One region of the Aeribacillus sp. FSL K6-3256 genome, then DNA from elsewhere that is predicted to be linked to it. Evidence: predicted binding sites of a transcription regulator. Region 1 holds the regulator's gene; each other region holds the start of a gene.
What was found. Region 1 encodes CtsR, which represses protease genes until heat stress. Its sites were predicted from a motif close to ATGGTCAATAAAGGTCAAACA; they were not measured.

Region 1 (11,121 bases):
TTCTATAGCAAAATAGTCCATCGGATCCGCCATTGCAACAAAAAGTTTATTTTTATCTTTTCGGATTGGCATCACATAATGCCTTTTTGCCAGCTCTTTTGGAATTAATTGAAGAACATCCTGATCAATTGGATATTGATAAATATTGATATGCGGTATTCCTAATTGGAACTCCAATACTTCAATCAGCTGCTGCTCGGTAATAAAACCTTCTCTCAGCAGGGCATCCCCTAATTTTTCATCCGGTGACTTATTTTTTAATGTTTGGTTTAATTGTTCATTTGTAATGAGTCCAGCTTCTAAAAGCAAGTCTCCTAAACGCTTTCTAGACAATTTCCGTTCACCTCCAAAGATGCTGGCTTTATCATATTCATTCAGATTTTCTTTTCTCTAACGGTGTTGCCTTTATTTCACATATTCCGGCTCTTCCTCCACACTTTCCTCCATTAATTGCTTTTCGTATTCCTCTTCGCTTTGAAAACGGTCTTGCCCCATGCTTTCAGTCCCGTCGGTACCATTGTCCGTATTTATATCCTTTTGCTTCGTTTGGTCCGCATTTGTTGAATGATCAGCATTTGCATTACTAGGATCCGCTTGGCTATTATTCGTATTTGTATCGTCCGAATTCGTTTGGTCATTTTCGTTATTCGCATTATTATTTTGATTTTCAGAAGAAGGTAATGCTAATAAAATGATTTCAGGTACAGGCAAGTAAAAGTCAGTGCTAATCAACTCACGGGAAAGCTCCGCGCCGTTTTCGGCTACTGACACTCGGTATACTTCCACTCGCTGACCATTTACACCGTTTTGTATAACGCGCTTGCAGCATGGCTGTAAATCCTTTTTATAACGATAGATGGTGCGATAATGAATATCTTTTTTATTTTCAATTTTGTATTGATATTTTGTTTTTTGAGGTGCGGACAAGATCGCCATTTTCAATTTTGATCCGTTTTTTTCAGCTTGAATTGTGTATATATAAGGTCCAGGATTTGAAACGACGAAATCTTTATCATCTGTTTGACTGACTTTTGCTTCAATCCCTGCTTTTGAATAGGTCGGAATTACTCGCTGCGAATGGCGCTCAATAATCTCTACATTTGTTTGCAGGAGCAAAGAATACAGCATAGAAACGACGAAATTTCCATCATCCTCCCTAAAATAACTCACCTCATTTGCCACTTGCTGCAAAAACGAAAATGAATTTCCAGGTGTTATCTTTTTTCCATTTAATTCTTCTACTAACTCATCTAAAAAGATATAGTCTTTCGGAATATTCCAGCTTGCTTCAGCAATTACATCATTTTGTTCGTTTGCATCTGTTAAAACCGCTTGAATGTTATGTTCTCCTAAATAAGAGGCCGTTGTTTCAATGTTGTCTATCGTTTTGACTTTATCAATATGGTTCGGCCATTCTGAAAGTTCTTCATCCGTTATATTCACTTTTACAACCAACGGCAGATCAACTGATTTTTTTTTAATAAAGAAGGCATACCACGGTGTTTTTGTTTTTTCGAGCAATTGATCCATCGTTTGATTCAGGTCATACTGAATATCTTCAGATGGAATGGTTAATATTTCCGTGGGTGATTCAATCGTCATATCACTTTGATTTTTCCACTCATTGATCTTATCTGATAAAATGTCTTTAGCTTCATCAACAGTCATTCCACCGACATCAATTCCTCCGACTGTAGAACCATCAGGAATTGTAAAGGCAGCGTTTGCGATATGGGGAGTTCCGAAACTAATGGTCGCAGCTGATATAACGATTATGAAAGGAAAAAACAAAGCCATTAACCTTTTCATCCTGCTCATAAAGAACCTGCCTTTCTATGTATCATTTGTCTGATCAAGCTTAGAAGACTGAAACCGGCAAATAAATATATATTACTAAGGTTGACTTTTCATTTCAATGCCAATATTCGGGATCTTTTAGAAGCGCGGTTGATTGCGCAAGGCTTCAGTTCCTTAGAGCTTGTTTCTTCATCGTATGAGTAAAAGAAGAAGTACAATTGATTTGTCTAATTCAGCCTGTAAAAATATAAAATTTTACAAAATAGGTAAAAAATACAGCTTTATTTAGTTAAAAAGACCTATTTTGGAGTAAAATGAAAGCAACGAAGATGAAATATTTTGTATAATAATAGCAAAATTACAGCAATTCATCCACAATAAAATGTAAAAATTTGAATAAATAGTAAAAATATTGTTTTATTTTAGTCTAAAAGGCTTTATTTTGAAGTAAAATAAAAGTAATAAATAATGTATTTTTGTATAATCATAGCAAATTTTGGAGAGAAAAATTTTTACGGATTTAGTAAAAATGTTCCATATACTTACATTCTATTATTATGATTCGTTTAAGACAATGGTTTTTTAGTCAAAAAGTCCAATTTCAGAGGATATAGTTCCAATTCACTACAGCCATTGCGACTATTACTTAATATTTAAAAAAATGGGTGAATATTCTATGAAAATGAAGATTGTGAAGAAAATGGACGGGTTTACACTTGTGGAGATACTAATTTCTCTCGTTATTCTTTCCATCATTATTTTGGCATTTCTTAATCTTTTTGTTTTTACAAATAAAACAACTGTAGTAAACAATGATCAATTAGTGGCAATTCATCTGGCGAAATCAACAATGGAAAGAATTAAGATGAATCCTTTTTCTTATATTGATGAACCAGATAATGATCGCTTTAATCAGCCGCAAGTTTATACTTCTGACAGCTGCTCGAACCGTCCAGATCCCGATGAATGTGAACTTTTGTTTTCTCCACTTATAAATAATAAAACGTATGCAGTTCAAGTAACGGTCAGTCAAACTGCTAATGAAAAAGCGATTCGATTAATGAATGTACTTGTTGAAGTGAATTTACAAAATTCAAAAACACCCATTACTTCAAAGGTTGAAGGGTATGTGAGCTATGAGTAAAAAAATCATATCCTCTAGTAAAGGAATTACGTTAGTAGAAGTTCTTTCAGTGGTTTTATTGGGTTCTGTTATCGGACTGATCGCTTACTCTGTTCTTTTTAGCGGATTAAAAACATATGACCGTGCTATGGAAGAAGCAGCATTGCGCGATGAAGCAGATTATATACTCGCCCATTTAATTGATGAGCTGTTTGTGTTAAAGGTTAGTGAGATTAAGGAGCGGAAATTGCCGGATCCAAGCGGGAATTACTTTTTGATCAAACATGACGGCAGCAAAATTGGTTTTGATCATGAACATTCACGTGTAGTGATTAATAACAAAGAATTGTCGTTAACAAACGGAAATATCGTGCTTTCTCGCGAATCAAAATTGATAGAAACTGAACGAGAAGATGTGTTTGAAATTTTGTTAGTTTTACAATCTGCTAAAACACAGCAAACAATGAAACTGAAAAGTATTGTGAGCATTATTAATGATCGAAAAGGAGTGCAAAATAATGAAAATCTTAATGAATGAGAAAGGATACTCCTTGATCTTAACCATGTTGATCTTTTTACTATTTACAGTCTTGTCTGTTTCCGTTTTGACAGTTGCTTTATCTGGAGTGAAAAGAAATCAAACAAGCGAGGATTATGTTCAAGCTCGTGAATTAGCCAATAAAGGAATTGAACATATTACGAATCAGATTCAAAGCGATTTGAAAAATGAACTAGGAGAAGAAGGAATCACCCGCAGCGAGTTTATAACGAAATTAAATACGATTTTAAATCGCTATAAAGACGTGATAAATAGTGTTCACAATACTGGCGCAACTGGTGAATATCGAGTATATATACGAAATATAGAAAATGTAATAGAAAATGGTGAAGAAAACCCGCTAAAGAAGAAGATAACCTTTTTAAGCAGAGGATTTGTTGATGGCAAGGAAAAAACGGTTATTTCAGAAGTTGAAATTGGTGCACAATCTGTTTTGGAGACATTACATTATGCGCTCGGTGCCAACAAATTATGTAAAACTCCAAATGCCTGTATACCTGGTGAAGGAAATATGTTTTTGCACGGCGGGGTTTCGATCACAGGGGATATGAAGGTAGACGGGAATTTAATCATAACAAACCGAGGATATGCATATTTAAGTGGTGAGAAATGGATTGCGTCCGTTTACCCGAGCATTTTACCAACACAAGGAAAAGCAAACGCAAACTTACTACTTGGTGGAAATATTTTTACCTTTAATCATACCCCTCCATATGAACAACATATTACAACTTCTAATTTTGGAAGTTCTTATACAAAGCTAACAGATCGTATTGATGATGCTTTTTACAATCGGCAAGCCCCGGTTATTGTAAAAAGGCAGCCGATCCGTGATGACATTCAAATTCCTGCACAAAAATCGGTTTTTTATTATAAACATAATTCTCCCGGTGTAACGATCATAAAAGCTAATAATAGAATAATCTCAAACCAAAATCGGCCTAATGACAAAGTTTATGCGAGTCATGATGAATGTTTTTTTATATGGTGTAATGAGAAATACGATGGAGATTACACATTTACTGGGAATAATCTTTTTAAAAGCTTTGCCACTGCAGGTTCATTAACAATTCGCAATTCAGATAATCAATTCAAACAGACCACCTTTAAGGAGGGAGCCTATATAGAGAAAAATTTAACAATTGGCAACGGATCTAATTCGTACAACCCAAATAATTATGACAAAATTCGGGTGGACGGCCCCATATTTGTGAACGGAGATCTGACGATTAAAGGGGCTGATGCGGAATTTAATTCTATTATGTATGTAATGGGGGATGTGACGATTGAATATTCGCGTATCAATGGATTAGGTCAAAACGGTTCGTTAATTATTTTTGCAAATGGAAATATAAACATTAGAAATAATAGCGTTAACCAGGATGAACCTAGTAATATTAAAGGGTTTTTCTATTCAGAACAAGCATTAGAAATGTTTGGAGTTGGTTCAAATATTCGTATAGAAGGAGGAATATCAGCGAGGCGCATTGTTTTAAATGCGATAAGAGGACGGGCCAGCAATCAAAATTTTAGTGGGGCGCAAAAAATTACGAATAACGATTATTTTGAAGGTGCACAAAACCAAATAGGCAAGCCTTCTAGGCTGCAAATTATTTATGATCCGGAAATTATCAATACGTATGCAGATATAAAGTCTAGAGAGCCCGTTATTAAAAACTTGGATCCGCCTAAAATTATTAATCGTGACATAGAATAAATACCTTTCATCTTATTTTTTTGCCGATATGACCGCCGCCTCTCGTGTATAGCGAAGGCGGTGGAGGAATCGGCTTTTTTTTTAGCTTTTTGTGATGTTTTTCCGTTGCAATACTTTCCGTTATGATCATAAAATGAAAAATTAAGAAATGACAGTCTAAAAGCCAATTTTTCGAGAAAATTGTCGAAAGCCGAAATGGATATTTTTGCTGTTACAAAAACATCTTTAATTGATTTGAATGATGCAAACCGTTTTAATTAATCTGAGAAAAGCGATGGAGGCGAGATTTGCTTATCCTTGTAAAAAAGTATGGACGAAACAATTATTCACTGCATGTGATTTGACAAGCTCAAGCCTCTTTTATCCTCTTGTAAATGGAAATATACAACAAACAGACAAAACAGCTTAAAACAGAACGAACAAAAACGACAAATTTACGAACAACTAAGAGCTCGCTTCTTCTGAAGATCCTCCGCATCTATTGCAATCAAGCTCGCTTTCTTTAAAACCTTCAATCGGAGTATAATTAATTGATCGTTACTTCAGAAGCATAAACTTTTCCATTCTTGAAGCATATGAGCAGTGAAAGCTTCGTTTGATTTTAAAGCCAGCTCTAAAAGTGCTTTTTTGTTTCATATCATTCTTAGTCTCATACTCAAGAACGATTGAATATTGAGCACTGTTCATCGCATATAATGGGAAAGTATAATACTGTATCATTTCAAAATTCATATATGGCCAAAACAGAAAAAGTCATTTGGATGGTAAGGAGGAATGATAATGCCTGAGGAATGGCAAATTATGTTGATTCGCATTGTTTTAGCAGTCATTTTAAGTGGATTTATTGGCCTTGAACGAGAATTTAAACGGCATCCAGCAGGCTTTCGCACGCATTTGTTAGTTGGTGTCGGCTCCTGCATGATGATGCTTCTGTCTCTTTATGGCTTTGAAGAATATATGGATCGTTATGAAAATATTCGTTTTGACCCAGCAAGAATTCCTTCTTATGTCATTAGTGGCATTGGTTTTTTAGGTGCTGGAACGATATTAGTGAGAGGGGTTACGGTAAGAGGATTAACGACGGCAGCCTCGATTTGGGTTGTTGCAGGACTTGGCCTTGTTGTTGGGGCAGGAATGTATCCGTTGGCGATTTTTTCTACCTTGATTGTATTGTTAAGTTTGATCTTTCTCAATAAGGTGGAGGCTTTTTTTGCTGAGAAGTCAAGCAAAAAATGGATACAAGTTAATCTTCCAGAAGATGATTTGGTGGAATTTACTCGGAAACTTGAACAATTAAATATTTCTGTTTATAAAATTCATTTTACATTGTCAAAGCCAAAAGAAACTAAACATGCGAAGCGTTCATATTTACTTGAAATTGGCCTTCCAAAAGATGAAATGCCTGAAATCATAAACGAATTATTGAAATTTCAAGAAGTTAAAAAAGTTTTTTAAAGAGCGGGTTTTTTCCATATTGTAAATGGCAATATTATTAGTGAGCTTTTTTGTTGAAATGACACAAAAAAAAATTTATATTATAATTAAGGTCAAATATAGTCAAAGTCAAGTGACTAGTTGTTATCGTTTAGGAAATAAGCATTACGTAAACATCTTGCCTCCTATCCCTCAAGGATATTGCACATTTCTTGAGCGTTTTGCAATTCCAATCAAAAAGTTGAAGGAGGTGTTTTTCGAGGTGCGGAATATATCTGATATTATCGAGCAATATTTAAAGCATGTATTAGATTCAAGCGGAAAAGAAATTGTTGAAATTAAAAGAAGTGAAATTGCGGATAAATTTCAATGTGTTCCATCGCAAATCAATTACGTGATCAACACTCGTTTTACAATTGAACGGGGTTACATTGTCGAAAGCAAAAGGGGTGGAGGCGGTTATATCCGAATTATGAAAATTCGAATCAATGACCGTATCCAGCTGATCAATCAAATTTTAAATGCCATTGGTAAAAGGCTGTCACAATCGTCGGCGGAGGATATTATTTTGAGATTGGCTGATGAAGAGGTTATTTCAGAAAGAGAAGCGAAAATTATGTTGAGCGTAATTGATCGGTCTGTTTTATATATTGATTTGCCTGATCGAGACGAATTGAGGGCAAGGATGATGAAGGCGATGCTCACCTCGTTAAAATACAAGTGAGGATGTGATGGACGATGATTTGTCAAGAATGTCATGAAAGGCCCGCTACTTTCCACTTTACAAAAATTATCAACGGCGAAAAGACTGAAGTGCATATATGTGAAAAATGTGCACAGGAAAAAAGTGATGTATTCATATTCAATATGAATCCAGGCTTTTCTATAAACAACTTATTGTCCGGATTATTAAATATGGACAGCGCCATTAGCAGCCAAGGGCAAAATGTTTTCAAGAAAAATCAGGTCATTCAATGTGAGAAATGTAATATGACGTTTGATCAATTTACGAAAATTGGTAAATTCGGATGCTCCCATTGTTACAAAACGTTTTATCACCAAATTACCCCGATTTTAAAACGTGTTCATGGCGGGAATACAACTCACGGCGGTAAAGTACCGAAACGGACCGGTGGAAGTATTCATTTGAAAAAGCGCCTGAAAATGCTTAAACAGGAACTGCAAGAATTAATTGCGAAAGAGGAATTCGAAAGAGCAGCTCAAGTTCGGGATGAAATTCGGTCCATTGAAGCGAAGATAAATGGACGGAACGAAAGGGGAGTATGACATGTCCTTTCAAAAATTTATTCGTTCAGCCATGAGCCCTTGGATGAATCAAGAAGGACCTGATTCCGATATTGTGCTGAGCAGCCGAGTCAGATTGGCGCGAAATATAGAAAATATCAGCTTCCCTACCATTATGTCGAATGAAGAAGCCTTGGCTGTTTTAAATACATTTGAAGAATCATTTTCACAAAGAGTGTTTGACGGTTTAGGGACATTCGTGCTGCTGAAAATGAATGAACTTCAGCCTATTCAAAAACGCGTACTTGTAGAGAAGCATTTGATTAGTCCTTATTTAATGGAAGAATCAGCACTTGGAGGGTGCCTTTTATCTGAAAACGAAGAAGTGAGCATCATGATAAACGAGGAGGATCATATTAGAATTCAATGTTTGTTCCCGGGCCTTCAGCTAAAAGAAGCGTTGAAAATGGCAATGAATCTTGACGATTGGATTGAGGAAAAAGTAGATTATGCATTTGATGAACATAGGGGCTACTTAACTAGCTGTCCAACAAATGTCGGTACCGGCTTGCGGGCTTCCGTGATGATGCACCTTCCAGGACTTGTCTTAACACAGCAGATTAACCAAATTATACCTGCTATCAATCAATTAGGATTGGTTGTGAGAGGTCGGTACGGAGAAGGAAGTGAAGCGATAGGTAATATATTCCAAATTTCGAACCAAATTACGCTAGGCAAATCAGAAGACGATATTGTCGATGATTTAATAGGTGTTGTCGGGCAATTAATTGCTCAAGAACGGGCTGCAAGAGATGCTTTATATAAAACGAATCCGCATCATCTAGAAGACCGTGTATATCGTTCCTACGGCACTCTCAAATACAGCAGGATTATTCCATCGAAAGAAGCAATTCAATGTTTATCAGATGTGCGCTTAGGAATTGACCTGGGAATTATTCAAAATGTTCCACGCAGTGTTTTAAATGAGCTTATGATTTTAATTCAGCCCGGATTTCTGCAACAATATTCAGGAGGAGTTCTACGGCCGAATGAACGGGATATTCGCAGGGCAACATTAATTCGTGAAAGGCTTCAATTAGAAAGGAAGCAAAGGGAGGATGATGAACAATGATGTTTGGGAGATTTACGGAACGGGCGCAAAAAGTGCTTGCTTTAGCGCAGGAAGAAGCTGTACGCCTCGGACATAACAATATCGGCACAGAGCACATATTGCTTGGGCTCGTGCGCGAAGGAGAAGGAATTGCCGCTAAAGCGCTTCACGCTCTAGGATTAAGTCCAGAAAAAATCCAAAATGAAGTGGAAAGCCTGATAGGACGGGGACAAGAAATTTCGCAAACGATCCATTACACACCGAGAGCAAAGAAAGTCATTGAACTGTCAATGGATGAAGCAAGAAAATTAGGACATTCTTATGTCGGAACAGAACATATCCTATTGGGATTAATTCGAGAAGGAGAGGGAGTTGCTGCGCGTGTTTTAAACAATCTCGGAGTAAGCTTGAACAAAGCGCGTCAGCAAGTTTTACAGTTGTTAGGCAGCAATGAAGTATCCTCAAGCCACCAAGGAAGTTCGATGACAAACGCAAATACTCCGACGCTTGATAGTCTTGCGCGGGACTTAACGGCTGTTGCACGGGAGGGCGGACTTGATCCAGTCATCGGCCGAAGCAAAGAAATTCAGCGTGTCATCGAGGTTTTGAGCCGAAGAACAAAAAATAATCCTGTTTTAATAGGTGAACCTGGTGTTGGGAAAACTGCCATAGCAGAGGGACTTGCTCAGCAAATTGTGAATAATGAGGTTCCTGAAATTTTGAGAGATAAGCGCGTTATGACCCTTGATATGGGAACAGTTGTAGCTGGCACAAAATATAGAGGGGAATTTGAGGACCGCCTTAAAAAGGTAATGGATGAAATTCGCCAAGCAGGAAACATCATTTTATTTATTGACGAGCTTCATACACTGATCGGCGCAGGCGGGGCGGAAGGTGCAATTGATGCTTCCAACATTTTAAAACCTGCTTTGGCTCGGGGAGAATTGCAATGTATTGGGGCAACAACTTTGGATGAATACCGTAAATATATTGAAAAGGATGCTGCACTTGAACGGCGCTTCCAGCCAATCCAAGTCGACGAACCGTCCATTGAAGAGAGCATTCAAATTTTAAGAGGATTAAGAGACCGATATGAAGCACACCACCGGGTATCCATTTCCGATGAGGCGATTGAAGCTGCTGTTAAACTTTCAGATCGGTATATTTCCGATCGGTTCCTGCCTGATAAAGCGATTGACTTGATTGATGAAGCAGGCTCCAAAGTCCGTCTTCGTTCATTTGCAACACCTCCGAATTTAAAGGAATTGGAGCAAAAATTAGAAGAAGTGCGAAAAGAAAAAGAAGCTGCAGTCCAAAGCCAAGAATTTGAAAAAGCAGCTTCATTAAGAGATACAGAGCAGCGGCTCAGAGAGGAATTAGAGGAAACGAAAAAATCATGGAAGGAAAAACAAGGTCAAGAAAATTCTGAAGTGACCGTAGAGGATATTGCAATGGTTGTTTCAAGCTGGACGGGAATTCCGGTTGTTAAACTTGCCCAAACAGAATCAGAGCGGCTTTTGAATCTCGAAGAAATTTTACACTCGCGCGTTATTGGTCAAGAAGAAGCTGTCACTGCAGTCGCAAAAGCTGTCAGACGGGCACGTGCAGGCTTAAAAGATCCGAAGCGTCCGATCGGTTCATTTATCTTCTTAGGACCGACAGGTGTAGGGAAAACGGAATTAGCCCGTGCATTAGCTGAAGCAATGTTTGGTGACGAAGATGCTATGATTCGAATCGATATGTCAGAATATATGGAGAAGCATTCTACGTCAAGGCTCGTTGGTTCGCCTCCTGGATATGTAGGCTATGAAGAGGGAGGACAATTGACGGAAAAAGTGCGCCGCAAGCCATACTCAGTCGTATTATTGGATGAAATTGAAAAAGCTCATCCAGATGTGTTTAACATTTTGCTGCAGGTGCTTGAAGACGGAAGACTCACAGACTCAAAAGGGCGCACCGTTGATTTTCGAAATACGATTTTAATTATGACTTCAAATGTAGGGGCAAGCGAATTAAAACGGAATAAATATGTCGGCTTTAATGTTCAAGACGAAAATGAAAATTATAAAGATATGAAAAACAAAGTGATGGATGAACTGAAAAAAGCATTTCGTCCTGAATTTTTGAACCGGATT
Region 2 (11,121 bases), 670 kb from region 1:
TTCTTTGATCTAGCTGTGCCGATCTCTTCGCATGTCTAGAAAATGCACGAATAAATTGTCATCCGATTAAACGCTATGTGCAATCTCTTCACGCATCGTTCCGTTTTTAGCAAAATTTATATGCCATGAAAGAGCTTTTTCTAAAACATGTGGTGTATGCCCTCCTCTTGCAAGAGCTTCCTGATAATATTCACGAAGCTGGTCGCGATACATCGGATGGGCGCAGCGTTCGATAATCAGTTCCACACGCTCTCTTGGCGCCAAGCCCCGGAGATCCGCATACCCTTGTTCGGTGACGATGACATCGACGTCATGCTCCGTATGGTCAACATGGGAGACAAAAGGAACAATGCTTGATATGTTTCCGTCTTTCGCTATTGATTTTGTCACAAAAATCGCCAGGCGGGCATTTCTTGCAAAATCACCGGATCCGCCAATGCCGTTCATCATTTTCGTTCCAAGTACGTGGGTTGAATTGACATTGCCGTAGATGTCCACTTCCAATGCTGTGTTAATGGAAATCAAACCGAGCCGACGAATAATTTCAGGATGGTTGGAAATTTCCTGCGGTCTCAGCACTAAACGGTCGCGGTATTTCTTAAAATTCGAGAAAACCTCCTTCATTTTCGGCTCTGAAAGGGTAATCGAACAACAAGAGGCAAAACGGACTTTGCCAGCATCTATCAAATCAAAGACTGCATCCTGCAATACTTCAGAATACACCTCTAAATCCTCAAATTCTGAATCCAGCAAGCCATGAAGAACTGCATTGGCGACGGAACCGATGCCTGACTGCAGCGGGGCCAAACGTTCCGTTAACCGGCCGGCTTTAATTTCTTTACGCAAAAACTCTATCAAATGCTGCGCCATAATGACTGTTTCTTCATCCGGAGGCACAATTGTCGACGGAGAATCCAGCTGATTGGTAAATACAATTCCTTTTACCTTCTCGATATCAATCGGTATTCCGATCGTACCAATTCGATCATTCGATTTTGTCAGCGGAATCGGTTTTCTTTCCCCTTGTTTCTCCGGTTCATACAAATCATGCATTCCTACTAAATCTGCAGGCTGTGCCATATTAATCTCTATAATGATCGATTTTGCGTGCTGGGCAAATGTCAACGAGTTTCCAATGGAGGTTGTCGGAATAACCATTCCATCTCTTGTAATAGAAACCGCTTCCAAAATTGCAAAATCGATTGGACCCATAACATTTGAGCGCACTAATTCAGCAGTATGGGACAAATGCTGATCGACAAATAAAAATTCTCCCCGATTGATTCCTTTTCTCATCGTAGGATCTGCCTGAAAAGGAAGCCTCTTGCCTAAAATGCCAGCTTCAGTGAACATTTTATCGATATCAGAACCTAAAGAGGCTCCTGTATACACATTTACTTTAAACGATTCTCGCTCTGCGCGTTTCACCAACGCATATGGAACCGCTTTCGCATCACCCGCGCGTGTAAATCCGCTTAACCCTAAAGTCATCCCGTCTTTGATCCATGATGCGGCTTCATCAGCTGTGACTATTCGATCGCGCAAACGCAAATCTTCAATCCTTTCCAATTTATTGTCCATTTCCCCATCATCTCCCCTTTAATGAATTTAAAATTTATTTTACCGATAAAAGTTAACGGGGCAAGGTTTTGGGGATAAGTGACCGAAAATTCAGATAAACAACTCAATTTCCATACTAAAACAGAACGATTTTTTAAAATCCAAGCAATTTTCGAAAATAACTGGAGTAAGACTGACTGACAGGAATTTTATCACCGTTATTCATCAACAGCAAAAAAGTTGAATGCGCATCAGGGTAGATCTCCTTAATATGGTTGACATTCACAATAAAAGCCCGATGACAGCGAATAAAATAGTCCTTTGGAAGCAAGTATTCAAATTCCTGGAGAGAGTATTTATGCGTTCCTGAGCATCCTTCAGTGTACACATAGGTCTTTTTATCTTTTGCTTCTAAATACGCAACTTTTGAAAAAGGAATAGGAACCCATCCGTCATCAGTTTTGACGGTCACAACAGATTTTCCATCCGTCAAAGCAGGAAAAATCGCAGTGACGCATCCCTCAAGCTTTCCTTCCCAAAAAAACGGTACAGCCATCCCGTGATAAGGAACGCCAAACACATCGCGGTTAATAAACTCAGAAACCTTTTGTTTGGTGTGCAAAGCTTTATACGCAATCGTTCCTTTTCTCACCAAGTCTCCCGGTCTGATTTTCAAATCAATCCGTTTGCTCGGCCGGTAATAGATATATTCCTTAGTATTGGAAACAGCAATCGAAACTTCATCAGAAAACAATTCACCAATAACGTCTAAAATGGAAACTACTGAAATACGTTCCATTCTTCAACACCCTTCGTGATCTATAAATCTTCAAGATATTAATATTTTACATCTTTTTTCACCCTTTTTGGCATAGTTCTTATCGAGTGCGATGAATGATTAGATGACGCATAGAAGTTTGTGCAAGCAAATTTTCGGATTTACAGCCCTCGCCATGAATGAAAATAGTTCTTGCCAATTCATATTTTTTGATACCGCCAACCAGGAATATTTTCACAGTAAAAAGAGGAAGATTCTGAGATTTACAGTCAAGGAAACGGAGAAGGGATGGCCTTGTTTCTGCCAGCCGTGCATTGAAATTTCACTAACTATCTAAAGTTTTCTTTTTTCAACTATTTTGCCGTAATAAAAGGGGAAACGATTGCTTGTCAACATACAACTGTTTGATAATGCTAGCCTCCATTAACTAAAATTGAAAACGAAATCGCGACATTTTCTTCCGCAAAAATAAAAAAGATGGCGCAAAATGCGCCGCCTTATTGAGGAGTTATTTCAAACGTTATATTTTCGTTGTCCCAACTGAATGATGGTGTGTAGACTAATTCGTATTTTGAATCCTCAGGAACATCGAAGTAAATTTTACCGGTAATTTTCTTACCTGCGCCAATATTTTCATTCATAAAGCCGTCATCATGACCGAAATACTCTTCGTGTTGTGTTCCGTCTTGTGTCGAGATTGCAAACTCTTCCGCGCCAAAATATAACTGCTCTTTTCCGTTATTGACCGTTTCAAATTCTATCGCCAATACTTTACCTTTTTCTGCTGGCGTATATTCGGCATCATCTACGTATTTAGCACTTTTTAGAGTTAATTGTAAGTCGCCTAACTTAACGACATCGCCAACTTTGAATATTTCCGGTTTAGCTTCTTCTTTCTGTTCTTGCGCCCCTTCCGATGTTCCTACTTTTTGTGCACCTTCTTCGCCTCCGCATCCGACTAAAGTCGCGAGGCTAAGTGCGAAAACTGAAAATACAAACCCCCATTTTCGTTTTTTCACTAACATTTACCTCACTTTCCAAAATTTCGACATCTTCATTATATTTATTTATCTGCTATTTTTCAACATATCCCATGACTTTTCGACTATTTTTTCGTATTATTGCTTGGTGTATATTCTAGGTATATTTACACAGTAGATATATCCGCGTGATCAAGAATCATTTGTAGCGAACAAATATCGTCACCTTTTTCAAATAGTTTACGATAAATGTATGTCTTAAACAGTGTAAGACTTACGCAACATTCGTCTTTTAGTTTGAATATTTTCCTGATGTTTCCTTCTTTTTAACTTTTCACCATATTGATTAACGAATACATATGAAATGTTACCGAAGTATCCTCGAATTTCTTCTATCAAGTAGTTTACATACTTCTTTAGTCATTGGAACAATCCGGCTTTTACGGCTATTGTTTTTGGCCCCAGTAACATAATAATACCGTCATCTAAAATACCAGAAATTTCTGACTATTCAACTTAGTTTGCCCTTTGTTCTCACTCTACCACTAGTTTAATAGCACCATAGTCACGAAATCCCGTAAATACCTATATCTTTGACGTTTCATAGCCTCTTTACTTGCGTGTCTGTAAGCACAAAGATTCGTTGTTTATCCTTATTAGTTTTGGCATTTTTTTGACGAGACTTTCTTCAAATAATACCGTATTTATGTAGCTTTCTAAAAATCGATTTAATAGCACCGAAAAGAATATCCACGGTTACAGATGACGTATTAATGTAACGTCTAATTTGGTCAGTAGTAAGATCTCTAAAACCGACAACATCTATAAAATTTTTTCAAGAACTTCAATAATCGGTACTCGTTCGTCCTGGATAGCTTCCGTTTTGTAAATGATCTTAGCGTATTTTAATCCTTCTGCAACCGTCATATAACCGAGATTACATCTACAATCAGATGTCTTGAAACTACCTTTCTAGCCTTTTTCGCATAATAAAAACCTCCAAAATTTTTCATTTTGGAGGCACGCGGTCTCTTTGTCTCTTTGATTCAGTAGGACGGAAACCTTACGAAAATACGTTGTCCGTTTTTCGGTAGTTCCCGTCCGTTGAACGACTTCTAAACCCTTGTTGCTCTAGGCTTACGCGCTCGGAGGGACTCGAACCCCCGACGGACGTGGTACCGGAAACCACCGCTCTATCCAACTGAGCTACGAGCGCATTTTTCAAATGTCACGAATTATATTATAATCGAACCGAACAGTATATGCAAGAATAAATTTTGCTTAATTATCCATCGTGTCAAAATTGTTTTGAAAAATTCATTTTTCATCGTTGTTTGAAAAATGAAAAATGAGGGTATGATGGTACATGTATTGATCTTATAAATAATTATATATAAAAGTTTTTTGTTTGACCTTTATTGACCTTTTATGTATGATGGAATAGAAATGACTTTAACTTTGATGCGAGGGAGGAAACATAATGAATTTAATACCGACTGTTATTGAACAGACAAACCGTGGTGAACGTGCTTACGATATTTATTCAAGATTGTTAAAAGACCGCATTATTATCCTTGGTACGCCAATTGATGATCATGTTGCAAACTCCATCGTTGCTCAGCTTCTTTTCTTGGCAGCGGAGGATCCTGAAAAAGATATTTCCCTTTATATTAACAGCCCGGGCGGATCAATTACTGCTGGCATGGCGATTTATGATACGATGCAATTTATTAAACCTGATGTATCCACGATGTGTATAGGAATGGCTGCTTCCATGGGAGCATTCTTATTGGCGGCAGGTGCAAAAGGAAAACGTTTTGCCCTTCCGAATAGTGAAGTAATGATTCATCAACCATTAGGAGGCGCGCAAGGTCAGGCAACTGACATTGATATTGCAGCTAGACGAATTCTCTCTTTAAGAGATAAATTGAACAGAATTTTATCTGAAAACACTGGCCAGCCTCTTGAAGTAATTGAACGTGATACGGACCGCGACAATTTCATGTCAGCTGAACGTGCAAAAGAATATGGGTTGATTGACAAAGTTTTAACAAAATAAAAGCTGCCTCAAATAGGAAGACAATAAAAAATTAAACATATCAAGCAGACAGTATAAAAATAAACCGCTGCTTCATACCTTCACACATTTGAATGAGGAGCAAATGTCAAGAATGATCTTGACAGCAGCTCCTCATTCAACTTTTTGGCCGGAATCGTCAGCTTTACGTTTTCGAAAAGCCGTTAACTGCCGATATTGCTTTAATCTAAGCCCAAAATGCGGATCGAGCCGGATGAAGGATTAAATATGCTTTCGGAGAGCCTGTGTAAACCGTATTTTGCTGAAGTTTTTTTCTGGACACCTGCTGGCAAAAACAAGTGTTATAATCGATTTTTTCATGTTATAAAAGGGCTAGAATCTCTCTTTATCCATTCAGCTGTAAGTCATTCGAACCATATCAAAGCACGTTTGTTTTTTCTTGAATGTTGATCGCAGATTTATGAAAAAATAGTATTTACACCAAATATATTGCTCGGATTCGCCCCGCTCTTTCGCAATAATTTGAAATCCAAAAGTTCCAGTTAAGAACCTTCACGAAGCTCTCTCCCAACATAAGATTTATCATAACTTTTCTATGAACGAATGGATCAGCACCCGAAGCCATTTCGTCTTCATATCAGTTTTAGCAAAAATAAAGCCCTCTTGTGGCTGACAGCGGTTGTTTCCTGCTTTCTCCCACAAGAGAGGCAATATCCATCCATTGATGAATTTTGTGGCAATTTTTTTGTGTGTTCACATTAATTTTCGTTTTGAATGTAGTTGATAAGCGCTTCTAATGCTTCTTCCTCATCGTTTCCTTCTGCGATCAATGTGATCTCAGAGCCGCTGTTAATAGCTAAGCTCATCAACCCCATGATGCTTTTGGCGTTTACTTTCTTTCCGTCTTTTTCGATAAAAATGTCAGATGAAAACCTGTTGGCTTCCTGAACAAACAATGCAGCCGGTCGTGCCTGCAAACCGGTTTTTAACCGAACTTCCACTTTTTTCTCAACCATATTAATCCCTCTCTTCTTAAAAATTTATTTAAATGAAATCGTTTTGCCAGCCCGCAATTTTTCAGCGATTTCATCGATTTTTCTTAATCGGTGGTTGATTCCCGATTTGCTGATTTTCCCGCTGGACACCATTTCACCTAGTTCCTTCAATGTCACATCTTGATACATAACCCGTAATTCTGCAATTTCCCTCAGCTTTTCAGGTAAGGCGCTTAATCCGATCTTTTCATCAATGAATTTTATATTTTCTACCTGCCGTAAAGCAGCTCCAATGGTTTTATTTAAATTTGCTGTTTCGCAATTGACAAGGCGGTTCACTGAATTTCTCATATCACGAACGATTCGGACATCTTCAAAACGCAGTAGAGCTTGATGGGCACCGATCAATGTCAAAAATTCCCCAATTTTTTCAGCTTCCTTTAAGTATGTAATATATCCTTTTTTCCGTTCCAGTGTTTTTGCATTTAAATAAAACGTATTCATCAAACTGCATAGCGAATCGTTATGTTCCTTATATAACGACGAGATTTCCAAATGGTATGAAGAAGTTTCCGGGTTGTTGACAGATCCGCCCGCTAAAAACGCACCACGCATATACGACCGCTTGCAGCACTTTTTTTTCACAAGGTCTAAAGAGATTTGATGGTTATACATAAAATCCTTGCCTAAAATTCGCAAATCCTCCAAAATCTCTTTTACTTGTTCATTCATTCTAACAATATAGACGTTATTCTTTTTTAATCGCATCTTTTTTCGTACAAGCAGCTTGATCGGAACGTCATATTTTTTTTTGATCAGCATGTAAATGCGTCTTGCAATCGCTGCGTTTTCCGTCTGCACATCCAAAAGCAATTCCCGGTTGGAAAATGACACAGTTCCGTTCATTCGGATGAGCGCGGACAACTCTGCTTTTAAACAACATTGTTTTACTTCCAGTGTTGTCAATTCTTTTTTCGTCTCTGAAGCAAACGACATGTTTCCATTACCGCCCTTTCCGATTACGTTTCTTCCAGAAGCAAATTTTTTAAGATGTTTGCCACTTTATTCGTATCATGTCGAATAACATGTTGATCGAAGGAGACCATGTTGTCCTGCACTACTCGAAGTCCCATATCTTTTAGCGCCTCTGCATCGACTTGGACAGGAAAAGCTGATTCTTTCGCGTAGCGTTTTTGTATGTATTCGGGAATAGATCCGTTGTTCACGAGGATCACATCAATAAACGGACAGTTTAAATGATCGTAAAGAGCCTTCACATGATCGCTCGCTGTATAGTTTAGCGTCTCCCCTGGCTGAGTCATGACATTGCATATATATATTTTTTTGGCCGAGGACTTGCAAACCTCCTCGCCAATTTTCGGAACGAGCAAATTCGGTAAAATGCTTGTATAAAGACTTCCAGGCCCTAAAATGATCATATGTGCCTGTCTGATGACATCGATCGTTTCTTGAAGAGGTTTTACATTTTTCGGGGTTAAAAACACCTTTTTAATTTTTTTTCCTGAAAAAGGGATTTTCGATTCCCCTTTCACAACAGATCCATCTTCCATCTCCGCATTTAATACAACGCTCTGGTTCGCTGCAGGCAAAACAGTACCGCGAACATTTAATACTTTACTCATTTCCCGAATGGCGTGCATAAAGTCGCCGGTGATATTGGTCATCGCTGCAAGTATTAAATTGCCGAGAGAATGGCCAGTCAAATCGTTCCCTTTTTTAAAACGATGCTGGAAAAGTTCCTCGATTAGCGGTTCCACATCGGAAAGAGCAGCTAACACGTTGCGAATGTCGCCCGGCGGGGGAATGTTCAGTTCATCACGAAGTCTACCGGAGCTGCCGCCATCATCTGCAACTGTTACAATGGCCGTGATATCAAAAGGGAGCAGCTTTAAGCCTCGAAGCAGAACAGATAATCCGGTTCCTCCTCCAATAATGACGATTTTCTTTTTATCCATAGTTATCGATAGTTTCTCCTTTCAATATCACGATGGGATACATGCACTTTGTAGTTTTTGCGGAAAAAATCCCCTAAATATTCAGCCAGAGTCACCGAGCGATGCTGTCCGCCAGTGCAACCGATTGCAATGACCACTTGACTTTTTCCTTCTCTTTGAAAATGAGGGATCATAAATGAGAGTAAATCTGTCAGCTTCTCTAAAAATTTAGATGTCTCTGTCCATTTTAAAACATATGATGAAACTTCTTCGTCAAGCCCCGTCTTAGGGCGCATATGATCAATATAATACGGGTTGGGCAAAAATCTCACGTCAAACACTAAGTCCGCGTCGATCGGCAAACCATATTTAAATCCAAATGATAAAACGTTCAACGTAAAGGTTTGATCGCCATTTTCTGCGAACTGTTTTAAAATTTTTTCTCTTAATTCTCTTGGCTTTAAGTTGGATGTATCATATACAATTTGCGCACGTCCCTTTAATTCCTCCAGCATTTCCCGTTCAAGGCGGATCCCCTCAAGCGGAAGACCTTTTGGAGCTAATGGATGGGTTCTTCTCGTCTCTTTATACCGGTTAACTAATACTTGATCATGTGCATCAAGAAACAAAATTTGCGGTGCGATCCACGGGATATAATTGATTTCTTCAATTGCCTGATGGAAAGATTCAAAAAATTCCCTTCCCCTCAAATCCATAACTACAGCTACTTTGTTCATTTTCGTTCTCGATTCTTTCATAAGCTCTAGAAACTTGGACAAAAGAGTAGGTGGAAGATTATCGACGCAAAAATATCCTAGATCTTCAAAGCTTTGAATCGCAACCGTCTTACCTGCCCCGGACATCCCCGTAATAATAACCATCTTAATATTTGAAGTTTCACTCATCATTCAAAGCCCCCCGTTTTTTCAAAAGAAAAATATTCAGTAACAGATGTTGAATAGGAAATATCGGGATTTATTTTTTTGATCTGATAGCTATTTGATCAAGGATGAGAAGAGTCAAATCATAAATTTATTTAGCGGAAATTTTGAAACTGGCATTCCTCTTCTCTGAACCTTGGCTTCGATTTTCTTGCAGCTGAAGTTTTCTTTATTGTGGATCGAGCCGATAAGACAAAAGCTCATAATCAGGTGTATAGATGAATGTTCCATACATGATTCCTGACCCTTTAATCATATATTCAATAATGTGGTAGTCGCCCGCAGCCATCGGCAACTGTTTAATTTCATCAATCGAGTGCCATTTCAGCTTTCCTTCCTCAGTTTCCAAAACATTTTCCCCGTTAAATTGTGTTGCGAAAAATGTAAACATCATCCATTCTTGAACAACCTTATCTCCATCTTTGACAATGATCGTGAAAATCCCTTTAATTTTTGGATTTATTAAATAAATTCCAGTTTCTTCTCTAAATTCTCTTACAACAGATTCTTTTATCGATTCCCCTTGCTCCATTTTCCCTCCAGGGGCTACCCACCAATTCCGGCGCGGTTTTTGAAGCAAGAGCAGCTGACCTTCATGAACAAGAACACAATTTGTAACCCTTTGCAAAGCAAGTTCACCCCTAGGTTGCGGTACATAAAAAATATTTATTCCTTTTATTATACAATTAAATGCTATAGTGTCTCAATGCGCATGCTTTCCTACTTTATCATACGTTTTTTCTCTTTTAAAGGTTTCAAAAGAAAAGGTGTAACAAAAAAAGGAGCATGGGAAGGGTTGCCCATGCTCAAAAGTATATATTATAAAAGGGGGTCAATTACTACTTTTATAGTAACTGAATTTTATTTCATTGATGTTACAGCACAATTAAATCATAGTTACGATTTTGTTAACAATTTTAGGCATTTTTTAATTTCTCTTTTAATTCTTCAATATAATGTTGAGCACTTTGGGCAGCAATGCTTCCGTCACCAGTTGCAGTTACAATTTGCCGCAAAGATTTTTCCCGAATATCTCCTGCCGCAAAGATGCCGGGAATTTTCGTTTCCATGTTTTCATTTGTTTCAATATATCCTGCTTCATTCGTAATTCCGAGATTTTCAAAAGGTTTGGACAGCGGCACCATGCCAATGTATACAAATACACCGTCTATCTCTTTTTCTGTTTCTTCATTTGTTATCGTATTTACGAGCGTGACTTTGCCAACCTTCCCGTCGACTTCATGAATTTCTTTTACTGTATGATTCCAAATAAAATCAATCTTTTCATTATCAAAGGCGCGCTGCTGCAATATTTTTTGGGCGCGCAATTGATCGCGGCGATGAACGATTGTCACACTGTTCGCAAAGCGGGTTAAATAAACTCCTTCCTCGACAGCAGAGTCTCCGCCGCCGACAACAATCAAATCTTTTCCTTTAAAGAATGCTCCGTCGCATACAGCACAATAAGAGACGCCTCGTCCGCCCAGTTCTTTCTCTCCAGGCACGCCGAGCTTTTTATATTCGGCCCCTGTAGCGATAATCACTGCTCTCGCTTTATATTCTTTGTTGCCTGTTTTGACGATTTTATATTCGCCTTCATCGACAATTTCCTTCACATCTCCATATTCGTATTCAGCACCAAACTTTTTAGCATGTTCAAACATTTTATTTGATAGCTCTGGACCTAAAATATGATCAAATCCAGGATAGTTTTCAACATCTTCCGTATTGGCCATTTGTCCTCCAGGCACGCCTCTTTCTATCATTAAAGTAGAAAGGTTGGCGCGGGATGTGTAAACAGCAGCTGTCAATCCTGCAGGTCCTGCTCCGGCAATGATACAATCATAAATTTTTTCTTCAGACACGAGACTCAC
Region 3 (11,121 bases), 1.2 Mb from region 1:
CCTCTAATCAATGCCGGATTTCCGCCCGAAATGGTGACGTGATTGAAGCGATCGCCGCCAAGCTCAATAAGATCGTCCAAAATTTCCGCTGCTGTCATTTGTTTAATTTCATCTTTTGCTGAACCGTTCCACGTAAAAGCTGAATCACACCAGCTGCATGAATAGTCGCAACCGGCCGTTCGGACAAACATTGTTTTTTGTCCGATCACCATTCCTTCCCCTTGAATGGTCGGTCCAAAAATCTCGATGACCGGTATTTTTTTCATTATTTCATCTCCCTTTTCGGACGGTACACAACATAGCTTGTCGGCGTTTCTCTGACAAACACCTGCAAGCATTTCGGTTTATTCGGGAGTACATTTAAATGATCCTGGACAATTTCCCAAATTTTCCGCGCAACCACTTCTGTCGTTGGAAAGTCTTCGCTGTTTTGACCATTGAATACATCCGTATGGTCATTGAGCAGCGTATGGTCAAATCGATCATGAACCCATTTTTTTAAATGCTGAAAATTCACAAGGAATCCTGAATCATCAAGCTGATCACCGCAAATAGTGAGATTGACGAAATACGTGTGGCCATGTACACGGGCGCATTTCCCCGCTTTTTCATGCGGGATGTAGTGTGCAGCAGATATTTGCATATCTTTATTCAGCTCATAACTATAATTATGAAAAACTTGCGGATAAAATTGATGAAGCATCACGTATTAGCTCCTTTTTCAGCCAAATATTGTTCCAATCCCCTTTTTCTCAATAAGCAAGCAGGGCATTCGCCGCATCCGTCGCCAATAATGCCGTTATAGCACGTCAACGTTTTTTCGCGAATGATATCGAACACCCCTAACTCATCGGCAAACTTCCACGTTTCCGCTTTATTGATCCACATAAGCGGCGTGTGAATCACAAAATCCTCTTCCATCGCTAAATTAATCGTTACATTGCAGGATTTTACGAACACGTCCCGGCAGTCAGGATAGCCGCTGAAATCCGTTTCACATACACCTGTCACAATATGTTTCGCTCCCAGTTGTTTCGCCAAAATGGCGGCAAATGTCAAAAAAACTAAATTCCTCCCCGGAACAAAAGTGTTGGGAAGCTCTCCTTCCTTTTGTTCAATTTCCATATTTGAACGCGTTAATGCATTCGGCGCCATTTGATTTAATAAGGACATGTCCAGCACATAATGAGGTATGCCGGCTTCGTTCGCAATGTTTTTCGCTGCTTCAATTTCCTGTGCATGCCGCTGATTATAATGAAACGTGACAGCGGTCACCTCATCAAATTGTTTCTTCGCCCAAAACAAACAAGTTGTACTGTCTTGTCCTCCGCTAAACACAACGACCGCTTTCTTATTATCCATTTGAAAACGCTCCTTTCTGAAAAAAGAAAGCCATTCACACTGCCTAGCTTAAACAGAAACTGATGCTTCTTTTTCTGCTACAGAGGCGGAAGCAAGCTGTTCAGAAGCCTTTCGAAATCATCATAAATCTATTCAACTTCTAAACCTTTCGCAAACATTGAAAAAACTATATCCCAAGGATATAGTTTTCCTTAGTTTTTTATAGAGGGTGTGCTAGAACCTCTCCCGTTCTTTCGAAACGGATTTTTATTCAAGTTGTATCTTATTATATCATACAGAATTGGTTATGCAAACGGCATGCTCCGACTGGAGTCACTCAAGACTTTGTGGGCAACTTTTTTAATCGCTATTTTTTGATAGCGAAATCACTTTTTTCAGGGTACCCTCTTGGTAAAAAAATCTCCTTTTTCAAAAAACAGAATTGAGCCGAGCGTTTGTGGGCAATTTTTTATCCTCTAAATGTAGTCCATGATCATTCTACCAGGAGCAGCCGCACTTTCTTATATTACTGCCACACTTTCCCTTTCATTTAATGAGCAATCAGAGTTCTCATTAAATGAAGGCGCTAATTTTTACCTACAATAATTTTACTTTTACCTCCGCATCATGCCTTTTCCAAGCCTCTGTAGCGTGAGGTCGTTAATTCCTGAATATACTCTTTTAGTTCCGGCATTTCTTTTTTTCTAGCTAATTGAATGGCAAGGTCAATATCATATGGAACACGTATGTGCTGAATCGAAAAAGGAGCCCTTTTCTCCGAGTTGAACGTGCCTTCCAAAATGCAGTAGGATGCTTCGGGCAGGTCCAGCGGATTACCGACACTGCCTGCATTAAAAAGCGTTTTACCGGATAAATGCTGTATAAAGGCATTATGAACATCACCGTATCCGACAACATCCGGCTCCTTCGTTCCCAAACCGGTTTCAACGCTGTTTTCAAACATGGACAATCTTTTTTCAATCGAATCCCAAGGCTGTACTCTTATCCAGACGCTGAAAGGGGATGCATGAAAAAGCCGCAGCCGGCGGCCGCTCATATAAAAATCAATGGAAAACGGGAGGCTACGCAAATATTCTATGTCTTCTTGCGACAACTGATTTTGATGCCAGCGAACGACATCGTTTACATCTTCCCTTGTAATCAGCTCGTCCCAGTTTCCTTTTAAAACAAAATCGCAGGAGCTGCGGACGATATCGATCGCTTCTTTTGATTCAGGTCCTTTTCCGACAAGATCTCCTAAACAAAAAATTCGATCTACATTTCGCAAGCTTATATCTTTCAATACAGACGACAACGCCGGAATATTCCCATGTATATCAGAAATGACCGCGATTTTATCCAAATAAACTCCTCCTTCATTTCCCTACTATTTTATCATGATTTGTTATCGTCTGGAATTTTTTTGAACATTAATAATATGAAAAAGGCAATGCTCATATACCCGAACAGCGGATAAAGCGTGGAAATGAGCTTTCCGTATCCTATCAGGCTGACTAAATAACATAATAATAGGATGAAAATGACACCAGCGATTTTTGCCAAAGGCTTTTCCGATGATAATTGCCGTTCCAAACCATACAGATTGCCGATCAACGATGAAAATATTTCTCCAAAAATAACAAGGATGTATATGTAATAAAAGCCTGAAAACAGCTGCTTGACAATTTCAGCCATTGGGATTTCAAAAAGCCCGGCGTCCGGCAAATGCAGAAGGGAGAAATAGCTGGAAAATAAAATGAAGCTTAATCCGAGACCGCCTACAACTCCGCCCAATTTAATGGCGCTTTCATCCTTTATTGCGTTTGCGAGCGGAACAAGTACAGCCTGAGCAAGAGAGAGATTAAAAGAAACATATAAAAAGCTTGATTTGACTGGTTGAAACACTCCATCCAACGATAAATCGATAAAATCACCCCTTATGATGGCTTCAATGGAGATGATCAGGCTAAACAAAATAAAAAGCGGAACAACCAATAGATTGACGGAAGACAGCCCTTTGACTCCAAACGAAATCACAGCAATGGAAAGCACAATCGTTAAAAAAATTCCAAATTGCTTTGAAAGCGACAGTTGCTCTTCAAAAATCGCCCCCGCCCCCGACAGCATGACCGATGTGATGCCAATCAGCATCATAAACATCAAGCCGTTGACTACATAAGCTGACAACGTCCCAAACAAAAATTGGTTCAACTGCAAATACGAAGATGCATTAATGCGTCTTCCGATCAACATCATTTTCGTTCCCAGCCAAACAAATAAAACGGCAGAACAAATAATTCCAACAATTCCTCCAGCGCCGTATTTTGAAAAAAACTCAACGATCTCTTTTCCCGTTGCAAACCCTGCACCGATGACAGTGCCGATATAGACAGAAGCTATTTGAAGTGCCAATACCCATTTATTGCTCATGTTTCACCCACCTTACTTTATCAACAATATATGGACAAGAAGGGAAAAAAAGACGAAAAAAATTTGTAAAAAAGACTTGAAAGTCAAAAAAGGTCAAAGTATAATAAAGTCAGAAAAGGTCAAACAGTGAATCTAACTATTGAATGATTGAGATTGTTTCTTTGATTCCAAAAAGTCAAAGAAAGTCGAAGAAGTTTCTTCTTTTGGTCAAAGTTAATCAAAGTCAAAAAGGAGGAATGTTATATGTTGTGTGAAAATTGCCAAGCAAGAAAAGCCAATGTTTTATTAAATGTACAAATCAATCACAACAAACAAGAAATGCGTCTCTGTCAAGAATGCTATCAACAATATAAACAAAAAATCCCAAGTGGTTTTTACGGATTCAGCGGTTTCGATGAATTATTTCAATCATTTATGCCAAACTCTTTTGAGAGCTTTGACCAAGCTGTTCAAGCACAACCGAAATCAGGGGGCGGAAAACAGAACGGCTTCCTCGATCAATTCGGCCGAAATTTAACGGATGCTGCAAAAGCTGGGTTGATTGATCCTGTCATCGGCCGCGATGATGAGGTAAGACGAGTGATTGAAATTTTAAATCGACGCAACAAAAATAACCCGGTTTTAATCGGAGAACCAGGCGTAGGGAAAACAGCTATTGTGGAAGGACTAGCCTTAAAAATTTCTCAAGGAGACGTTCCGCAAAAATTAAAAAATAAAGAAGTTTATTTGCTGGATGTTTCATCACTTGTCGCCAACACGGGAATTCGCGGACAATTTGAACAGCGGATGAAGCAGCTAATTCAAGAATTGCAAGCCCGAAAAAACATCATCCTGTTTATCGATGAAATTCATCTTTTAGTCGGCGCCGGTTCTGCGGAAGGTTCTATGGATGCCGGCAACATATTAAAGCCAGCGCTCGCCCGCGGTGAGCTTCAAGTTGTCGGAGCAACAACTCTAAAAGAATACCGGCAAATCGAAAAAGATGCAGCCCTTGAACGACGCTTCCAGCCGGTTATTGTGAAAGAACCTTCCATTGAAGAAGCGATCAGCATTTTAAAAGGAATTCAAGAAAAATATGAACAATACCATCAAGTCAAATATTCAGAAGATGCGATTAAAGCTTGCGTCACACTATCTCATCGATATATTCAAGACCGCTTTTTGCCTGACAAAGCCATCGATTTAATGGATGAAGCTGGTTCAAGATTAAACTTAAAAGCCGAGCCGGCTAATGAAGCAGACATCCACGAGCGGCTTAAACAAATTGCCCATGAAAAAGAAAAAGCGCTAAAGGAAGAACGATACGAACTTGCAGCTAAGCTTCGCGACGAAGAAGCTGCCCTTGAAAAGCAGCTTGAACAAGGAAAGGACAAACAGCAAGCAATCGTTCAAGTAGAAGACATTCAAAAAATCATCGAAGAAAAAACCGGCATACCAGTCGGCAAGCTGCAAGAGGATGAGCAAGCAAAAATGAAACATTTAGAAGAAAACTTGGCGAAAAAAATTATCGGCCAAGAGGATGCTGTCCGGAAAGTGGCAAAAGCCATTCGCCGCAGCCGCGCTGGATTGAAAGCAAAAAACCGACCAATCGGATCCTTCCTGTTCGTCGGCCCGACTGGCGTTGGAAAAACGGAATTGTCGAAAACATTAGCTTTGGAGCTGTTCGGTTCAAAAGATGCCATGATTCGCTTGGATATGAGTGAATATATGGAAAAACATTCTGTTTCAAAATTAATCGGCTCGCCTCCAGGCTATGTCGGACATGAAGAAGCAGGACAATTAACGGAAAAGGTTCGTCGCAACCCTTACTGCATTATCCTGCTGGATGAAATTGAAAAAGCTCATCCAGATGTACAGCACATTTTCTTGCAAATATTAGAAGACGGACGCTTGACAGACAGCCAAGGCCGCACCGTCAGCTTCAAAGATACGGTCATTATTATGACCTCTAACGCTGGAGCAGGTGCAAAACAAGTTCACGTCGGTTTTAACAGCACGGTGGAAAAAGAATCAAGCATCCTTGAATCTCTCGGTTCATTCTTTAAGCCTGAATTTTTAAACCGTTTCGATGCCATTATCGAATTTAAACCGCTTGATAAAGAAGATTATTTGAAAATAGTTGATTTGATGCTTGAAGAAGTTCGGAACACGTTGAAAGAACAAAACATTTCATTGGACGTAACAGAAAAAGCAAAAGAAAAATTGGTAGAAATCGGCTATCATCCATCGTTCGGCGCTCGTCCGCTTCGCCGCGTCATTCAAGAACATATTGAAGACAAAATTGCAGACATCCTGTTAGACGGTGAAGTGCACAATCATTTAATCGCCGACGTAGAAAATGAAGAAATTGTTATTCGTTCATAACAGCTGCCCTAACAGTCCATTAGGGCAGTTTTTTTATTTGGGAGCAGCATCGCAAAAATCGATTCGATGAAGGTGTCGTTTATTTTTTTTATCAAATATAAAATTTTCGTCTTTCTTTGTCGATATAATAATTGAATATAGAAAGAAGAAGGATTTGATGAACATGGACAAAACATCAATTATCGGCATTTTTTTAGGAATTATGGCAATTATTGTCGGCATGGTTTTAAAAGGTGTCAGTCTTTCCGTCTTAATCAATCCGGCAGCTATCGTCATTATTATCATCGGAACGATTGCTGCGGTCGTTATTGCCTTTCCGACAAATGAAATTAAAAGAGTACCGAAATTATTCCGCGTCTTATTTAAAGACACACAAACTTATACGATTCAAGAGTTGATTGTCCTTTTCTCTGAATGGGCGCAAATCGCAAGGAAAGAAGGATTGTTGGCGCTGGAAGCTAAGCTTCAGGAAATAGATGACCCATTTTTAAAGACCGGTTTAAGCATGGCTGTGGACGGTCAGTCTGCCGAGTTCATCCGAGATGTTATGACAGAAGAAATCAATGCAATGGAAGAGCGGCATGAAGCAGGCGCCGCCATTTTTTCTCAGGCCGGCACGTATGCTCCGACTCTTGGCGTATTAGGAGCTGTATTAGGTTTGATTGCCGCACTAGCCAATTTGGAAAATATTGAGGAGCTCGGACATTCGATCAGCGCCGCGTTCGTTGCTACTTTGCTCGGAATTTTTACAGGATATGTTTTATGGCACCCATTTGCGAACAAACTGAAACGGAAATCTCAGCAGGAGGTGCTCGTCCGCCAGGTGATGATCGAAGGCATTCTTTCCATTTTAGAAGGACAGGCACCGCGGACGATTCAGCAAAAATTGGCATTTTATCTTCCTGAAAAAGAGCGGGCAAAGATTTCTGATGAAGGAAGTGTTGCGTCCGATGCGTAGTAGAAAAAAAAACCGCAATGACCATCATACAGATGAAAGCTGGCTTATTCCCTATGCCGATATTTTAACCCTTTTGCTTGCGCTCTTTATCGTCCTATTTGCTCTCAGTTCGATAGATGCCCAAAAATTTGAGCGTTTAGCAAGAGCTTTCAATTCCAATTTTGACGGAGGCATAAGCGTTTTAGAATATCCGAGCCCTCTACCACAACAAGAAATGGAAAACATCGAAGAAAACAAACAAAATGGAAAAGTGCAAAATGAGCCTCATGACAATGATGAATCGGGAAACAGCGATCAAGAGGAATTAGCGGAAGTTCAAAATCGGTTTAATCAATACATTGAAGAAAACAACTTGAAAAACAATATTAAAACATCACTAAACGAAGAGGGTTTGTTAATCACGATTCGGGACGATATATTGTTTGATTCAGGCAGCGCCAAAGTGAGAAAAAAAGATGAAATTTTGGCTACTGACATTGCCAAAATGCTCGCCATGGGCAGTGCCCGCAACGTGGTTATCAGCGGACATACAGACAATGTACCGATTCATAATTCAAACTTTGATTCAAACTGGCATTTAAGTGTTATGAGAGCCGTAAATGTGATGAAAATTATTTTAGAAAACAAAAATCTCGACCCAAGCAAGTTCAGTGCGAAAGGATACGGCGAATACAAACCCGTTGCTTCCAATGATACAGCAGAAGGAAGACAAAAAAACAGACGGGTGGAAATTCTAATTCTTCCAAACAATAAAAAAGCGGAGCCGAATTAAGCCGGTTCCGCTTTCATTTTTCTTTCGCATGGTACCCTACTTTTTTTAATAGATTAATCGCTGTTTCCTTCTCATCTTCTGTCAAAATATTCACGATCGAATCAATCATCTCTTGATGAGAAGGAAAGATTTCTTCAATCCATTTTCTCCCCTTTTCCGTTATTGCCGCATATGTGACACGGCGGTCTTTAGGGCATGCTTTTCGAACTAACAGCCCTTTTTGCTCTAATTTATCAATAACATACGTAATGCTGCCGCTAGCTAAAAGAATTTTTCCGCCGATTTGTTGAAGTGGCTGATCTCCTTTATGATACAAAAGCTCTAAAACGGCAAATTCCGTTAAGTTTAATCCATATGATTGAATGTGCTTGCTAACTTGATCATTCATTGCGCGATAAGCACGTGAAAGAACGATAAAAAATTTTAGAGATTTTTCAATACTGCTGTTATCCTTAGCCAACTTTCATCATTCCTTTAGTATTTCAATGTCTTGAATTATAATAGTGAAACTTCTCATTATTGTCAATCACTGCACAGAAAATTTCAGAATAAAAAAACTTTTTTAAACCCGATCTTCTTTCAAAAGATCATGCTATAATAAAAAGGTTGATGAAAAAGAAGGAGTTTAAAGAAATGCTGGACTTAACACATCGCCATAAGGTTTTGCTTTACATTTTGATCGTAATCCTGCCCACTTTTCTGATTTCGTTTATCATATGGGAAAAACAAAAAAATATTCTCTTTTCGAAACATGAAAAAGAAGCCGTATATATGCTAGACATTCATCAAAGTCAAATTGACCGCTTAATCTCGGAAACAAAAACGAGAATGGAAACAATGGCGTTATTCATAGATCAAGAAAATAATCCAAACCAAATTCAAAGAGCTCTAAAAGAAACCCTACAACAAGAACCCCGCTTTACCGGCCTTTATATCGCAAATGCAGACGGAACAATAAAAATCGGCACTCAACCCGTTTCATTACATCATGACATCTCTTCGGAAAAATGTTTTCAATCTGCGCTCGCAACAAAAAAGACTGCTATTTCAGAAGTTCACGATAAAAAGCTTATCACGATCTGCACCCCGATTGTAAATCAGCAAAAAGATGTAAATGGCGTTTTATACGCCACATTAAGCATAAACTATATACAAAATATTATGAATGTACTGAGCCCAGATTTATATATCGTGGTGAGCGACACGAAGAACAACTTTCTTTTCAGTGCAGGCGAAAAAGAAAAGGACGCTTCCGAAAAATCTGTTCAAACTGATATTACCCAGCTTCCATGGGTGCTGAAAGCGTCGGTCGCTCCGGTCAAGCCGTTGGAAATCTCTCAAGTTGTTTTAACTTATGCCGCCATTGTATACATTTTTTTTAATATTATTTTTTTGTTGATCCAATATTATTTGCTGAAACGTAAAGCAAGATTGGAAGAAGAAAAAATTAAAGCGCAAAAGCTTGAACTGGTCGGTACTCTCGCTGCCAGCACAGCGCATGAAATCCGAAATCCTTTAACTGGAATTAGCGGTTTTATTCAGCTGTTAAAGAAAAAATATCAGTCAGAAGAAGATCAGCATTATTTTTCCGTCATAGAAAAAGAGATCGACCGAATCAATGAAATTGTGAGCGAATTTCTCGTTCTCGGCAAACCAACCGCTCATAAACACAAACTGTACGACTTAAATCAGATTATCGACGAAGTCATGCCGATCATTAAATCGGAAATCAATCTCCATCGAACAAATTTTCAAGTTCATATGGATCGGCATAATCCTATTCGGATTTATTGTACAAAAAATCATATTAAACAAGTTTTGTTAAATTTAACGAAAAATGCTTTAGAAGCAATGGACATGAACGGATCATTAGAATTGATTGTCAAAAAAGAAGCAAATCTTGCAGTTATCAAAGTGATCGATACAGGGAAAGGGATTCCTGAAAAAATGATGGAAAAAATTTTTGACCCATTTTTTACGATGAAAGACAGCGGTACCGGACTTGGACTGGCAATATGCAAACGCATTGTCGATATGTATGGCGGCACCATTGAGATTGAAAGCAAATTGAATGTCGGCACAACCGTGACGATAAAGCTGCCGCTATCAAATAAAAGCTGAAGCTCGATGTGATTCTGAACTAGACGAAAAACAGCCTTCTTGTTCTAATGTAAGCCACATCTAAAAATGCTTGATGATGCATTTGATGCAGGATTGGTAGAAACCGATGAAAGCGACGGTTTCTACCTTCTTTTATCTATTTTTGAATCAAAAACCGATTAGAGGATCGGGGCTAAAAAATGCTGAGTCGTACCCAATCATTTTCTTACGATGAATGATATCTTGACATGCGGCTTCCGCTTTTTCCTTTTCTTCCTTTTTGAGAACGTGTTTTTTCCATTATTTTTACTGCACCTTTATAAACGATATAAATGCTCAAAAAAGCGAAGAACAGAGCGAGAAATCCCCATAGTCCTTGCACAATATCTTCAAATTCCATATTTCCTCTATTCGTTATTTTTTGTTGAATCTCAATGGCAAACACTATGACAACTAGTACGGTCATTGTATAAATAAACGATATACATAAAATGCCGAATTTTGCTATATATTTAAATACCACATGTGTAATGAAAAAGATAACCATGCCGAAAATGCCGATGATCCAAAAATGCAGCTGTTTATCTGTTAATTGAAAACCAGCCATTTCTACTAAATGGATAATATTATCATGAAAATCATTAATCAGTTCTACAATAAACAAGAGCGCTTCTTTCATATAAAATCTCCTTCTATTGATAAAATAACAAATCTATTATAAAACATTATTATCAAAATTTATTTTTTCTGAAAAGGGGTACGATTTTATGTACGACGTATATATTGGGAGTTTTTTATCAGCAATGTCTACAGGTTTAGGGGCTGTCCCGATTCTTTTTTTGCAAAAAACGATTAAACATAGAGGAAGAGATTTATTATTAGCATTCAGCGCTGGAATTATGATGGCTGCTTCCATGAGGGGGTTGATACCTGAAGCATTAGCAAACGGAAATATAATGAAAATGTGCATCGGATTAATACTTGGAGTGCTTATATTAACAATTTTAGAGAAAAATATTCCTCACATTGAACTGGAGCATACGAAAGAAGGAATACAATTTGACGAAAAAGCATTGCTCATTATCTCGGCGATCACCTTACATAATCTCCCGGAGGGTCTATCTGTCGGAGTAAGTTATGCCTCAGAGAAACAAGA

Region 2: the regulator CtsR is predicted to act here: its motif matches at 4,724-4,744, upstream of clpP (ATP-dependent Clp endopeptidase proteolytic subunit ClpP).
Region 3: the regulator CtsR is predicted to act here: its motif matches at 3,877-3,897, upstream of NSQ84_RS06625 (ATP-dependent Clp protease ATP-binding subunit).

The regions. Positions count from the first base shown of each region.
Region 1 is NZ_CP150188.1:107,851-118,971, forward strand. Features, by position in the region: gene NSQ84_RS00565 (GspE/PulE family protein) at 1-333, opposite strand, end outside; gene NSQ84_RS00570 (G5 domain-containing protein) at 406-1,797, opposite strand; gene NSQ84_RS00575 (prepilin-type N-terminal cleavage/methylation domain-containing protein) at 2,474-2,941, shown strand; gene NSQ84_RS00580 (hypothetical protein) at 2,934-3,458, shown strand; gene NSQ84_RS00585 (hypothetical protein) at 3,439-5,196, shown strand; gene NSQ84_RS00590 (MgtC/SapB family protein) at 5,977-6,651, shown strand; gene NSQ84_RS00595 (CtsR family transcriptional regulator) at 6,893-7,354, shown strand; gene NSQ84_RS00600 (UvrB/UvrC motif-containing protein) at 7,369-7,917, shown strand; gene NSQ84_RS00605 (protein arginine kinase) at 7,919-9,007, shown strand; gene clpC (ATP-dependent protease ATP-binding subunit ClpC) at 9,004-11,121, shown strand, end outside.
Region 2 is NZ_CP150188.1:779,216-790,336, reverse strand. Features, by position in the region: gene NSQ84_RS03765 (acetyl-CoA hydrolase/transferase family protein) at 67-1,581, opposite strand; gene NSQ84_RS03760 (LytTR family DNA-binding domain-containing protein) at 1,715-2,359, opposite strand; gene NSQ84_RS03755 (DUF4352 domain-containing protein) at 2,836-3,357, opposite strand; tRNA gene NSQ84_RS03750 (tRNA-Arg) at 4,459-4,534, opposite strand; gene clpP (ATP-dependent Clp endopeptidase proteolytic subunit ClpP) at 4,799-5,377, shown strand; gene NSQ84_RS03740 (HPr family phosphocarrier protein) at 6,115-6,372, opposite strand; gene whiA (DNA-binding protein WhiA) at 6,397-7,347, opposite strand; gene NSQ84_RS03730 (YvcK family protein) at 7,371-8,327, opposite strand; gene rapZ (RNase adapter RapZ) at 8,330-9,214, opposite strand; gene NSQ84_RS03720 (8-oxo-dGTP diphosphatase) at 9,417-9,875, opposite strand; gene trxB (thioredoxin-disulfide reductase) at 10,165-11,112, opposite strand.
Region 3 is NZ_CP150188.1:1,355,292-1,366,412, reverse strand. Features, by position in the region: gene queE (7-carboxy-7-deazaguanine synthase QueE) at 1-266, opposite strand, end outside; gene queD (6-carboxytetrahydropterin synthase QueD) at 266-703, opposite strand; gene queC (7-cyano-7-deazaguanine synthase QueC) at 703-1,362, opposite strand; PreQ1 riboswitch class I at 1,548-1,591, opposite strand; gene NSQ84_RS06635 (metallophosphoesterase family protein) at 1,967-2,704, opposite strand; gene NSQ84_RS06630 (hypothetical protein) at 2,737-3,771, opposite strand; gene NSQ84_RS06625 (ATP-dependent Clp protease ATP-binding subunit) at 4,015-6,135, shown strand; gene motA (flagellar motor stator protein MotA) at 6,299-7,093, shown strand; gene motB (flagellar motor protein MotB) at 7,086-7,865, shown strand; gene NSQ84_RS06610 (MarR family transcriptional regulator) at 7,879-8,325, opposite strand; gene NSQ84_RS06605 (ATP-binding protein) at 8,499-9,986, shown strand; gene NSQ84_RS06600 (hypothetical protein) at 10,192-10,644, opposite strand; gene NSQ84_RS06595 (ZIP family metal transporter) at 10,733-11,121, shown strand, end outside.